Pyxidicoccus trucidator: one gene and its partners. The protein of the gene in region 2 binds, or shares a complex with, the protein of the main gene of each other region. Links are inferred from orthologs where the notes say so. Each region holds a gene or a part of one and is shown on either strand. Other genes may lie near its edges.

What was found.
Region 1: the proteins of accD (region 2) and accB are in contact, whole or in part, in a solved structure (PDB 8UXZ), measured with the Escherichia coli proteins. The link is inferred for Pyxidicoccus trucidator from one-to-one orthologs.
Region 3: the proteins of accD (region 2) and G4D85_RS19340 are in contact, whole or in part, in a solved structure (PDB 8UXZ), measured with the Escherichia coli proteins. The link is inferred for Pyxidicoccus trucidator from one-to-one orthologs.

Annotation. Positions count from the first base shown.
Region 1 is NZ_JAAIXZ010000002.1:574,950-577,937, reverse strand. What follows is about bases 65-2,826. They hold accB (acetyl-CoA carboxylase biotin carboxyl carrier protein), read right to left. Parts: upstream 1,857-2,826; coding sequence 1,272-1,856; downstream 65-1,271. Other genes in these bases: G4D85_RS08835 (roadblock/LC7 domain-containing protein), read right to left, coding at 2,614-2,826; efp (elongation factor P), read right to left, coding at 1,897-2,478; accC (acetyl-CoA carboxylase biotin carboxylase subunit), read right to left, coding at 65-1,198. Also shown: more of accC, read right to left, coding at 1-64; more of G4D85_RS08835, read right to left, coding at 2,827-2,976. UniProt on the Escherichia coli protein: This protein is a component of the acetyl coenzyme A carboxylase complex; first, biotin carboxylase catalyzes the carboxylation of the carrier protein and then the transcarboxylase transfers the carboxyl group to form malonyl-CoA.
Region 2 is NZ_JAAIXZ010000011.1:176,719-179,648, forward strand. It holds accD (acetyl-CoA carboxylase, carboxyltransferase subunit beta), read right to left. Parts: upstream 1,930-2,930; coding sequence 1,072-1,929; downstream 1-1,071. Other genes in the region: G4D85_RS28780 (bifunctional folylpolyglutamate synthase/dihydrofolate synthase), read right to left, coding at 1-1,050; G4D85_RS28790 (MBL fold metallo-hydrolase), read right to left, coding at 2,030-2,785; G4D85_RS28795 (cyclic nucleotide-binding domain-containing protein), read right to left, coding at 2,787-2,930.
Region 3 is NZ_JAAIXZ010000006.1:291,078-294,229, forward strand. Bases 20-2,945 are described here. They hold G4D85_RS19340 (acetyl-CoA carboxylase carboxyltransferase subunit alpha), read right to left. Parts: upstream 2,004-2,945; coding sequence 1,035-2,003; downstream 20-1,034. Other genes in these bases: hisC (histidinol-phosphate transaminase), read right to left, coding at 20-1,013; G4D85_RS19345 (tetratricopeptide repeat protein), read left to right, coding at 2,104-2,790. Also shown: more of hisC, read right to left, coding at 1-19; G4D85_RS19350 (ArsA family ATPase), read right to left, coding at 3,056-3,152. UniProt on the Escherichia coli protein: Component of the acetyl coenzyme A carboxylase (ACC) complex. First, biotin carboxylase catalyzes the carboxylation of biotin on its carrier protein (BCCP) and then the CO(2) group is transferred by the carboxyltransferase to acetyl-CoA to form malonyl-CoA.

The DNA of each region.
Region 1 (2,988 bases), on a different replicon or contig from region 2:
GGATGGCCGTCTCACGGTCCTCCGCGTGGACGATGAGCTTGGCCAGCAGGCTGTCGTAGTGCGGCAGCACCGTGTAGTTCTCGTAGGCCGCCGAGTCCACGCGCACGCCGTAGCCGCCCGGCACGCTGTAGCCGGTAATCTTCCCCGGCCAGGGCGCGAAGGTAATCGGGTCCTCGGCGTTGACGCGGCACTCGATGGCGTGGCCGCGAATCTGGATGTCCTCCTGCTTGAAGCGCAGGGGGTGGCCGTAGGCCATGCGGATCTGCTCGCGCACCAGGTCGATACCCGTGACGAGCTCCGTCACCGGGTGCTCCACCTGGATGCGCGTGTTCATCTCCATGAAGTAGAACTCGCCGCGCTCGTCCAGGAGGTACTCGATGGTGCCCACGTTGTTGTAGGCGAGCTTGCGCATCGCCTGCACGGACACCTCGCCCATCTTCTGGCGCAATTCCGGCGTGAGCGCGGGGGACGGGCTCTCCTCGATGAGCTTCTGGTGCCGGCGCTGCACCGAGCACTCGCGCTCGTTGAGGTGGATGATGTTGCCGTGCTCGTCCGCCACAATCTGGAACTCGATGTGGCGCGGCTTCTCCACGTACCGCTCGATGTAGAGGTCGCCGTTGGAGAAGGACGCCACGGCCTCCGCCTGCGCGGTGGAGAACGCCTGGGCCAGCGCGCTCGGCTCGCGGACGATCTTCATCCCCTTGCCGCCGCCACCGGCGGCCGCCTTGAGGATGACGGGGAAGCCAATCTCCCGGGCGAATTGCTCGGCCTCGCGCGGGTCCTTCACCGTGCCGGGGCTGCCGGGCAACAGCGGCAGGCCCGCCTCACGCGCCGCCGCGCGGGCGCGAACCTTGTTGCCCATCAGCCGGAGCATCTCCGGCCGGGGGCCGATGAAGCGAATCTTGCAGTTCTCGCACACCTCCGCGAACTCGGCGTTCTCCGACAGGAAGCCGTAGCCCGGGTGGATGGCGTCCGCCCGGGTGATTTCGGCCGCGGAGAGCAGCTGCGGGATGTTGAGGTAGCTCTCCTTCGACGACGGAGGGCCGATGCACACCGCCTCGTCGGCGAAGCGCACGTGCAGCGCGTTGGCGTCCGCCGTGGAGTGCACCGCCACGGTGGCAATGCCCAGCTCGCGGCAGGCGCGGATGACCCGCAGGGCAATCTCCCCGCGGTTGGCGATCAGCACCTTCTTGAACACGTGGGTGTCTCCCCGTCAGAGGCCGTCCGAGGAGCGCGCACCCCGCGAAAGCGCGGGGCAACGCGCGGCACTCTCAGGCCGGCTCGATGCGGAACAGCGCCTGGCCGAACTCCACCGGGCGGCCATTCTCCACGAGGATCTCCGCCACGCGGCCGGACACCTCGGACTCGATTTCGTTCATCAGCTTCATCGCTTCGATGATGCAGAGCACCTGGCCCTTCTTCACCACCGAGCCCACGTCCACGAAGGCGGGCTGGTCCGGCGCCGGCGTCCGGTAGAACGTGCCCACGAAGGGGCTCGTCACCTGGTGGCCGGGCTTCTCCACGGCAGGGGCCGGGGCGGCCGCGGCGGGAGCCGGAGCGGCGACCCTGGGGCCGGCGGAGGGGGTGGTGTACTCCACGCCCGGGCCCGTGGACACGGGAGCCGGCGCGGCATGGTGGACGATGGTGGTCTCCGGGGCATGGCCGCGGCGGATGAAGAGCTTCTCCTCACCGCGCTTCCACACCAGCCTCGTCACGTCCGAGGCCTCGAGGATTTCCACAATCTGCCGCAGGGCATCCACGTCCAGGGACGTGTTGCCCGCGTCGCGCGCGCCACCGGAGGCGGCCTGCGTGCCCGCGGGCTCGGACGCCCGGGTCGTCTTGCGCTTCGTTGCCATTGTCGCGTCCTCTCCCTCGAAGTCGCCGTGGCTGCGCGAACTACCCGCCGGTGGCCACGCGCGTCAGGTACTTGCCACCTTCACGCGTGTCGATCTTGAGCACGTCGCCCTCGTTGATGAAGAGCGGGACGTTGACGGTGAAGCCCGTCTCCATGGTGGCGGGCTTGAGCGCGCCGGACACGGTGTCGCCACGCACGCCCGGGTCGCACTTGATGACCTTCAGGTCCACCGAGTTGGGCAGGTTCACGGAGATGGCCTTGCCGTTCCAGTAGAGCACCGAGACGTTGATGTTCTCCTTCAGGAAGTTCTTCGCCTCTCCGAGCACCTTCTCATTGAGGAAGGTCTGCTCGTAGTTGCGGGTGTCCATGAAGTAGTACTCATCGCCCTGGACATACAGGTACTGCATGTCCTTCTCCTCGATGTCCGGGAGGCCCACCTTGTCGCCGGACTTGAGGGTGGGCTCCAGCATGCGCCCGGACAGGAGGCTGCGAATCTTCGTGCGCACGAAGGCGGAGCCCTTGCCGGGCTTCACGTGCTGGAAGTACTCGATTACGAACGGCTCACCGTCGATTTCGATCTTCAGACCATTGCGGAACTCGGACGTATCGATGAACCCGGCCATGGGACCCGCTCCTTCACACTCAAAGCTTCGAAAGCTTGAAAAGTCGGGGGTGTGTAGCCCATGCCCCCCTTCCAAGGGAAGGGGAAAGGAGCGAGCGGATCCGCCGGCCGTACGACTGCCTGACAGGGCGCGCGACTACAGCTCGGCGCGCACCTTGGGGGCCGTTACGCGGAGCACATAGCGCCCCTTGCCGAAGTTGCCGTCCGCGCGCAGGGCTAGCACCAGGAAGTACTCTGGCGACACCAGCCGCATCACGGTCAGCACCTTCTCACTGTTGACGCTGACCTCACTCACCGTGCCCGTCTTGAGGACCTCGGCGGCGTTACGGAGCTGGGTGAGGAGGTTGGCGTATTCCACCCAGGCGCCGCCCAGGTCGAGCTCGGCCGCATCGTCCTTCTGGAAGGTGTCGACGGAGATGCCGTCGAAGCCCATCACGCTGCAGGCGAGGGCTCCGTCCACCTGGTTGACCACCGACTCGAGGTGCGTGCGGAAGGACATGGGCTTGGGCTC
Region 2 (2,930 bases):
CGCCCGCATCATCGGTCCCCGGTCCTTGTCCGCCACCACACCGAAGACGAGGTGCACGCGGCGCCCCGGATACAGCGTGCGCAGCGACGCGAGCAGTACCTCCACACCCGCGGGGTTGTGGGCGCCGTCGAGCAGCACGGGGGGCTGCCCGCCCACCTCCTCCAGCCGCCCCGGCCAGCGCGCCGAGGCCAGCCCCGTCCGCGCGGCCTCCAGGGGAACCGGGATTCCGCGCGCGTGGAGGGCTTCCAGGCAGGCGAGCGCCACCGCCGCGTTCTGCCGCTGGTGCGGGCCACGGAGGGCCAGCGTCAGCCCGTCCAGAGACCAGGAGGGCCCTCGGTAGGACAGCGTCCCGTCCGGATGCGCCTCGCCCGCGAAGTCCCTCCCCTCCACCCACAGCGGGGCCTCCAGCTCACCGGCCTTGCGGACAATCGCCTCCAGGGCCTCCGGCTCCTGCCGCGACACGACACAGGGCACGCCGGGCTTGAGGATGCCGGCCTTCTCCCCGGCGATGGCCGCGAGCGTGTGGCCCAGGTACTCCATGTGGTCGAAGGACACGGGCGTAATCGCCGTCACCACCGGGCTCGCGGCGGTGGTGGCGTCCAGCCGCCCGCCCAGTCCCGTCTCCAGCACGGCCACGTCCACCCCCACCCGGGCGAAGTGCCAGAGGGCCACCACGGTGCCGAACTCGAAGTACGTCATCGGCTCGGAGACGGCGGACGGGTAGCGCTCCAGCACCTCGAGGATGGCGCGGCCGAAGTCCTCGTCGGAGAGGTCCACGCCGTCCACGCGGATGCGCTCGTTGACGCGCACCAGGTGCGGGGACGTGTAGAGCCCCACGCGGTGCCCGGCGGCCTGGAGCGCGGTGGCGGTGAAGGCGCAGGTGCTGCCCTTGCCGTTGGTGCCCGCCACGTGCAGCGCGGGGAAGCGCCGCTCCGGGTGGCCCAGCGCGGCCAGCGCCTCGCGCACACGCTCCAGCCCCAGCTTGATGCCCGAGGGGTTGAGCTTCGCGAGGAAGGCCAGCGCCTCCTGTGGCGTCCGGGGGGCGCTCATGCCGGTGTGGGTGCCGCGGGCTCAGCCCAGCAGGCCGAGAATCTGCCCCAGCTTCGTCCGCAGCTCCTTGCGGTGGACGATGCTGTCGATCATCCCGTGCTCCAGCAGGAACTCCGAGCGCTGGAAGCCCTCGGGCAGCTTCTGACGGATGGTCTGCTCAATCACGCGCGGGCCGGCGAAGCCGATGAGGGCCTTGGGCTCGGCGAGGATGACGTCTCCCAGCCACGAGAACGACGCGGCGACGCCGCCGGTGGTGGGGTTGAGCAGCACGGAGATGTAGGGCCGCGTGCCGGTGCGGAAGCGGGCGATGGCCGCGGACGTCTTGGCCATCTGCATGAGGGAGAAGATGCCCTCCTGCATGCGCGCGCCGCCCGAGGCGGAGAAGACGAGCGCGGAGCACTTCAGCTCATGGGCGCGCTCGAAGACGCGGGTGACCTTCTCGCCCACCACCGAGCCCATGGAGCCGCCCATGAACTCGAAGACGAAGCAGCCCACGGACACCTGGTGGCCTTCGATGCGGCCCACGCCGGAGATGAAGGCATCCGACTCGCCCAGGTTCTTTCGCGAGGACTTCAGCCGGTCCTTGTACTTCTTCGAGTCGCTGAACCCGAGCGGGTCCTGCGGCTCCAGTTCCTTGTCGAACTCCTCGAAGCTGTCGGGGTCCAACAGGGTGGCGAGCCGGGAGCGGGCGGGCCAGTAGTGGTGGTGCTCGCAGTGCGGGCACACCATCCAGTTCTTCTCCAGGTCCTGCCGGTAGATGATCTCGTCGCAGGTCTCGCACTTCGCCCACAGCCCCTCCATACGGGACGGGCGGGACTCGGTCGGCTGCTCGGCGGCGGGGGTGATGGAGATGCGGGGCTTCTTGGAGAACCAGGCCATGACACGGGCGGGGTTAATCCGACGGCTCCCAGCCGTCAACCGTTCCGTGTGGCGCGCCGCGTCTACGTCCGAAGCCTGGCTTGAGAGCCGGGCTTCGGGACTACAGCTCGAAGATGTCGTTCAGCTCGAGCACGTCCACGGGCAGGGTGGACAGCTCCTTCTTGAGCTGGGCCACGAAGGCGGGCTTGAGGTGGTAGAGCATCACCGAGGCGCCGTTGCGGCGGAACTTCTTCAGCTCCTGCTCCAGCGTGTAGGGCGTCAGGTGGCCGGAGATGTCCGCGAGCGACTGGAGCTTGTTGGGGAAGGACGTCTCCAGCAGCAGCGCCTTGAGGTTCTTCGTCTCGTTGAGCGCCTTCCAGAGCTTGTCGGTGGGCCCGGTGTCGCCGCTCATGGCGAGGGTGCTCTTCCCGTTGGAGATGATGAAGCCGCAGGACTCCACCGGGTGGCTCACCGGCACGCTGCGCACGGTGTAGGGGCCGACCTCGAAGGTGCCGCCCGCGCGGAAGGTCTTGATCTGCAGGACGGGGTTGGCGCGCGTGGGGATGCGGGTGAAGTCCGGCCAGAGCGCGTTGTTGAACATGTTCTCGCGCAGGGCGCGGGCGCACTCGCGAGAGGCGTGGATGGTGACGGGCTTGTCGCGGCGGCCGATGACCAGGTCCGCCATCAGCGGCAGGTCCTTCACGTGGTCGAAGTGGCTGTGGCCCACGAGGATGTGGTCGACGCGGCACAGCTCCTCGAGCGAGAGCGTCCCCGTCAGCGCCCCCGCGTCGAGCGCGAGCACGTCATCGACGAGGAAGCACGTGCTCTTGCAGGTGGGCAGCTCGCCGCCGTGGCAGCCGAGGACTCGCAGCTTCACGCTAGAGGTCTCCGAACTTCCACTTCATCTCCAGGTATTGGAGGTAGTCGTGGAGTCTGGCCGTGTCATACACGGTCAGTCTGTCAGGGCCGCGCTCGATGAGGCCGGCCCGCTCCAGCTTGTCCAGCATGCTTCGCACCGCGGG
Region 3 (3,152 bases), on a different replicon or contig from region 2:
GGGAAGCCCTGCCCCGCGAAGGGCCGGACGATGACGCCCTTGCGCAGCAGCTGCTCGTACAGCTCCACCGCCGGCCGCGGGAAGTCGGCGAAGACGAAGTTGGCGTGGCTCTTCGTGAGCGTCGCCCCCAGCTTCGGCAGCTCCTCGGCGTAGTAGCTCAGGCCCTGGCGGTTGACGTCGCGCGTGCGCTGGACGTGCTCGGTGTCCTCCAGCGCGGCCAGCCCCGCCGCCTGCGCCACCACCGTCAGGTTGAAGGGCATGCGCGTGCGGTGCACGTAGCCCGCGAGCTTCGCATCCATGACGCCGTAGCCCAGGCGCACGCCGGCCAGCCCGTGAATCTTGCTGAAGGTGCGCAGCGCCACCAGGTTGGGGTGCTGGCGGAACAGCGCCACCGCGCTGGCGTACTCGGGCCACTCCACGAACTCGAAGTAGGCCTCGTCGTGCACCACCATCACCTCGGGGGGCACCGCGGCCAGGAAGGCCTCCAGCGCCCGCCGGCTGAAGGCGGTGCCCGTGGGGTTGTCCGGGTTGGCCAGGAACACCATCCGCGTGCGCGGGGTGACGGCCCGGGCCATGGCCTCCAGGTCGTACTGGTAGCCCTCGCGCATGGGCACCTCCACGAAGGGCCGCCCGTGGGCCTGCGCGGAGATGCGGTAGGCGGAGAAGGAGCCCTTGCACAGGAGGATCTCGTCCTCCGGCGTGGTGAAGGTGCGGATGAGCAGCTCGATGAGCTCGTTGGAGCCGCTGCCCAGCACCACCTCTTCGGGCTTCACGTCCAGGTGCGTGGCCAGCCGACGCACCAGGTGGAAGGACGTCGCGTCGGGGTACAGGTGCGTGGCACCGGCGGCCGTGCGCATGGCCTCCACGGCGCGGGGCGAGGGGCCCAGCGGGTTCTCGTTCGAGGCGAGCTTGATGACCCCCTTGAGCCCGAACTCGCGCTCGGTCTCTTCAATCGGCTTGCCCGGGACGTAGGGCTTGAGGGTCTCGACGTGGGGTGGAACGAGAGGTCGCATGCGGGCCCAGGAGTAGTGACTTCAGCGCCCGGAGAACACGCCCAGGGCGCGGAACTTCTCGTATCGGTCCTTCACCAGTTCATCGGGTGACAGCTCGGCGAGCTGGCCCAGGAGCTTGCGGAGGGTCTTCCCCAGGGCGTCCGCCGCCTTCGCCGGATCCCTGTGCGCGCCGCCCGCGGGCTCGGGCACCACCTCGTCGATGATCTTCATCTCCAGCAAATCCTTCGCCGTGAGCTTCATCGCGTCCGCCGCCTTGTCCGCCTTGGTGGCGTCGCGGAAGAGGATGGAGGCGCAGCCCTCCGGGGAGATGACCGAGTAGACGCTGTTCTGCAGCATCAGCACACGGTTGCCCACGCCGATGGCCAGCGCGCCGCCCGAGCCGCCCTCGCCCACCACGGTGGAGATGATGGGCACCTTGAGGCCGCTCATCACCTCCAGGTTGACGGCGATGGCCTCCGCCTGCCCGCGCTCCTCCGCGCCGATGCCCGGGTACGCGCCCGGCGTGTCCACGAAGGTGAGGATGGGCTTCTCGAAGCGCTCGGCCAGCTCCATCAGGCGGCGGGCCTTGCGGTAGCCCTCCGGGCGCGGCATGCCGAAGTTGCGCGCCATGTTCTCCTTCGTGTTGCGGCCCTTCTGGTGGCCCATCACCATCACGGGCCTGCCGTCGAAGCGGGCGAAGCCGCCGACAATCGACGGGTCCTCGCCGAAGCACCGGTCGCCGCACAGCTCCACGAAGTCGGTGAACAGGTAGTGGACGTAGTCCAGGAAGTACGGGCGGTTCGGGTGCCGGGACATCTGCACCACCTGCCACCGCGTCAGGTCGCTGAAGATCTCCGTCTGGAGCTTCTTGGCCTTCTTCTCGAGCTTGGAGATCTCCGACGAGAAGTCCACCGAGCCGCTCGTGGACAGGACCTTGAGCTCTTCGATCTTCTTCTCCAGCTCAATGAGGGGACGCTCGAAGTCGAGCGCATAGCTGGTACTGGTTGCCATGGCGCGGGACTAGCACCACGGTATGGCCGCTTTCAACGCGCAAGAGGTTACGCACCGCGTAGAAGTAGAATCGACCGGCCCTTTCCTCCGTCGGAGGTACATGCTCTCCGCCCCGCTGCTCCTCGTCCTGGCCCTGACGGCCGCCGTGCCCGCCCCTGCCGCGAAGGCGCTCAACACGGAGGGCTTCCGCCTGTACCAGGCCGGCCGCTACCCGGAGGCCCTGGAGAAGTTCCAGGAGGCCACCCGGCAGGCCCCGGACTATGCGCTCGCCCGCTACAACGTCGCCGCCACCCTGGGCCTGCTGCGCAAGCAAGGCAAGGTCTGCGAGTACAGCGCCCACCGGGACGTCATCGTCGAGCACCTCACCCAGTCGGTGAAGCTGGACGCGCGCCGGCTGGCCCGGGCGAAGGTGGACAGCGACCTGGACCCCATCCGCGACACCCTGGGCTGGCAGCGCCTGCTGGGCCGCTCCCCGGAGCGCGAGTCCGACGTGCGGCTGCTCCTGCCCGCCGTGTCCTGGTTTGGCCCGGGCGTGGGCGTCTACGGCACCCTCCAGGGCCTGCGCTTCCAGCGCAACGGCCGGGCCGTGCTCTGGCTGAAGGAAGTGGGCGATGACGGGGTGCCACGGCTTCGGGAGGTGAAGGGCACCTACAGCGTGCGCGGCCGCCAGGTCGAGCTGCGGCTGAAGGGCCGGGCGCCGCTGGTGGGTACGCTGACCGACACCGGCGCCCTCACCATTCCCGAGCTGGGCACGTTCACCGACTCACCCTCCGAGTGCGAGGCCTGAGACATCCCCGGCGCCAGTGACGAAGGCCCACCACTCGGGGTGACGGGCCCCACACGCTTACACGCCGGGCGAGCAGCCAGCCCTTGGCGCTTACGACGCAAGTGGTCATCGTGCGCGGCGGGGGCGGGGCGGCAGTCTTCCGGGGTGGTTCAGGGGCAGGTGGAGTCGTGGCGGCGGGCCCCCTCTTTCACTCACGCGGGCATGAAAAAGCCGTCCCCTTCGCCTGGAAGGGAACGGCCGGGGTGCGCCACGCGACTTCAGCGGCTCAGGCCGCCTTGATCTTCGCGGCCGGCGGCGACAGCGCGTACCACGCGGTGCGGAACGCCTTCAGCTCGCGCAGGCCCGCCGGGTGCCGGCCGAGC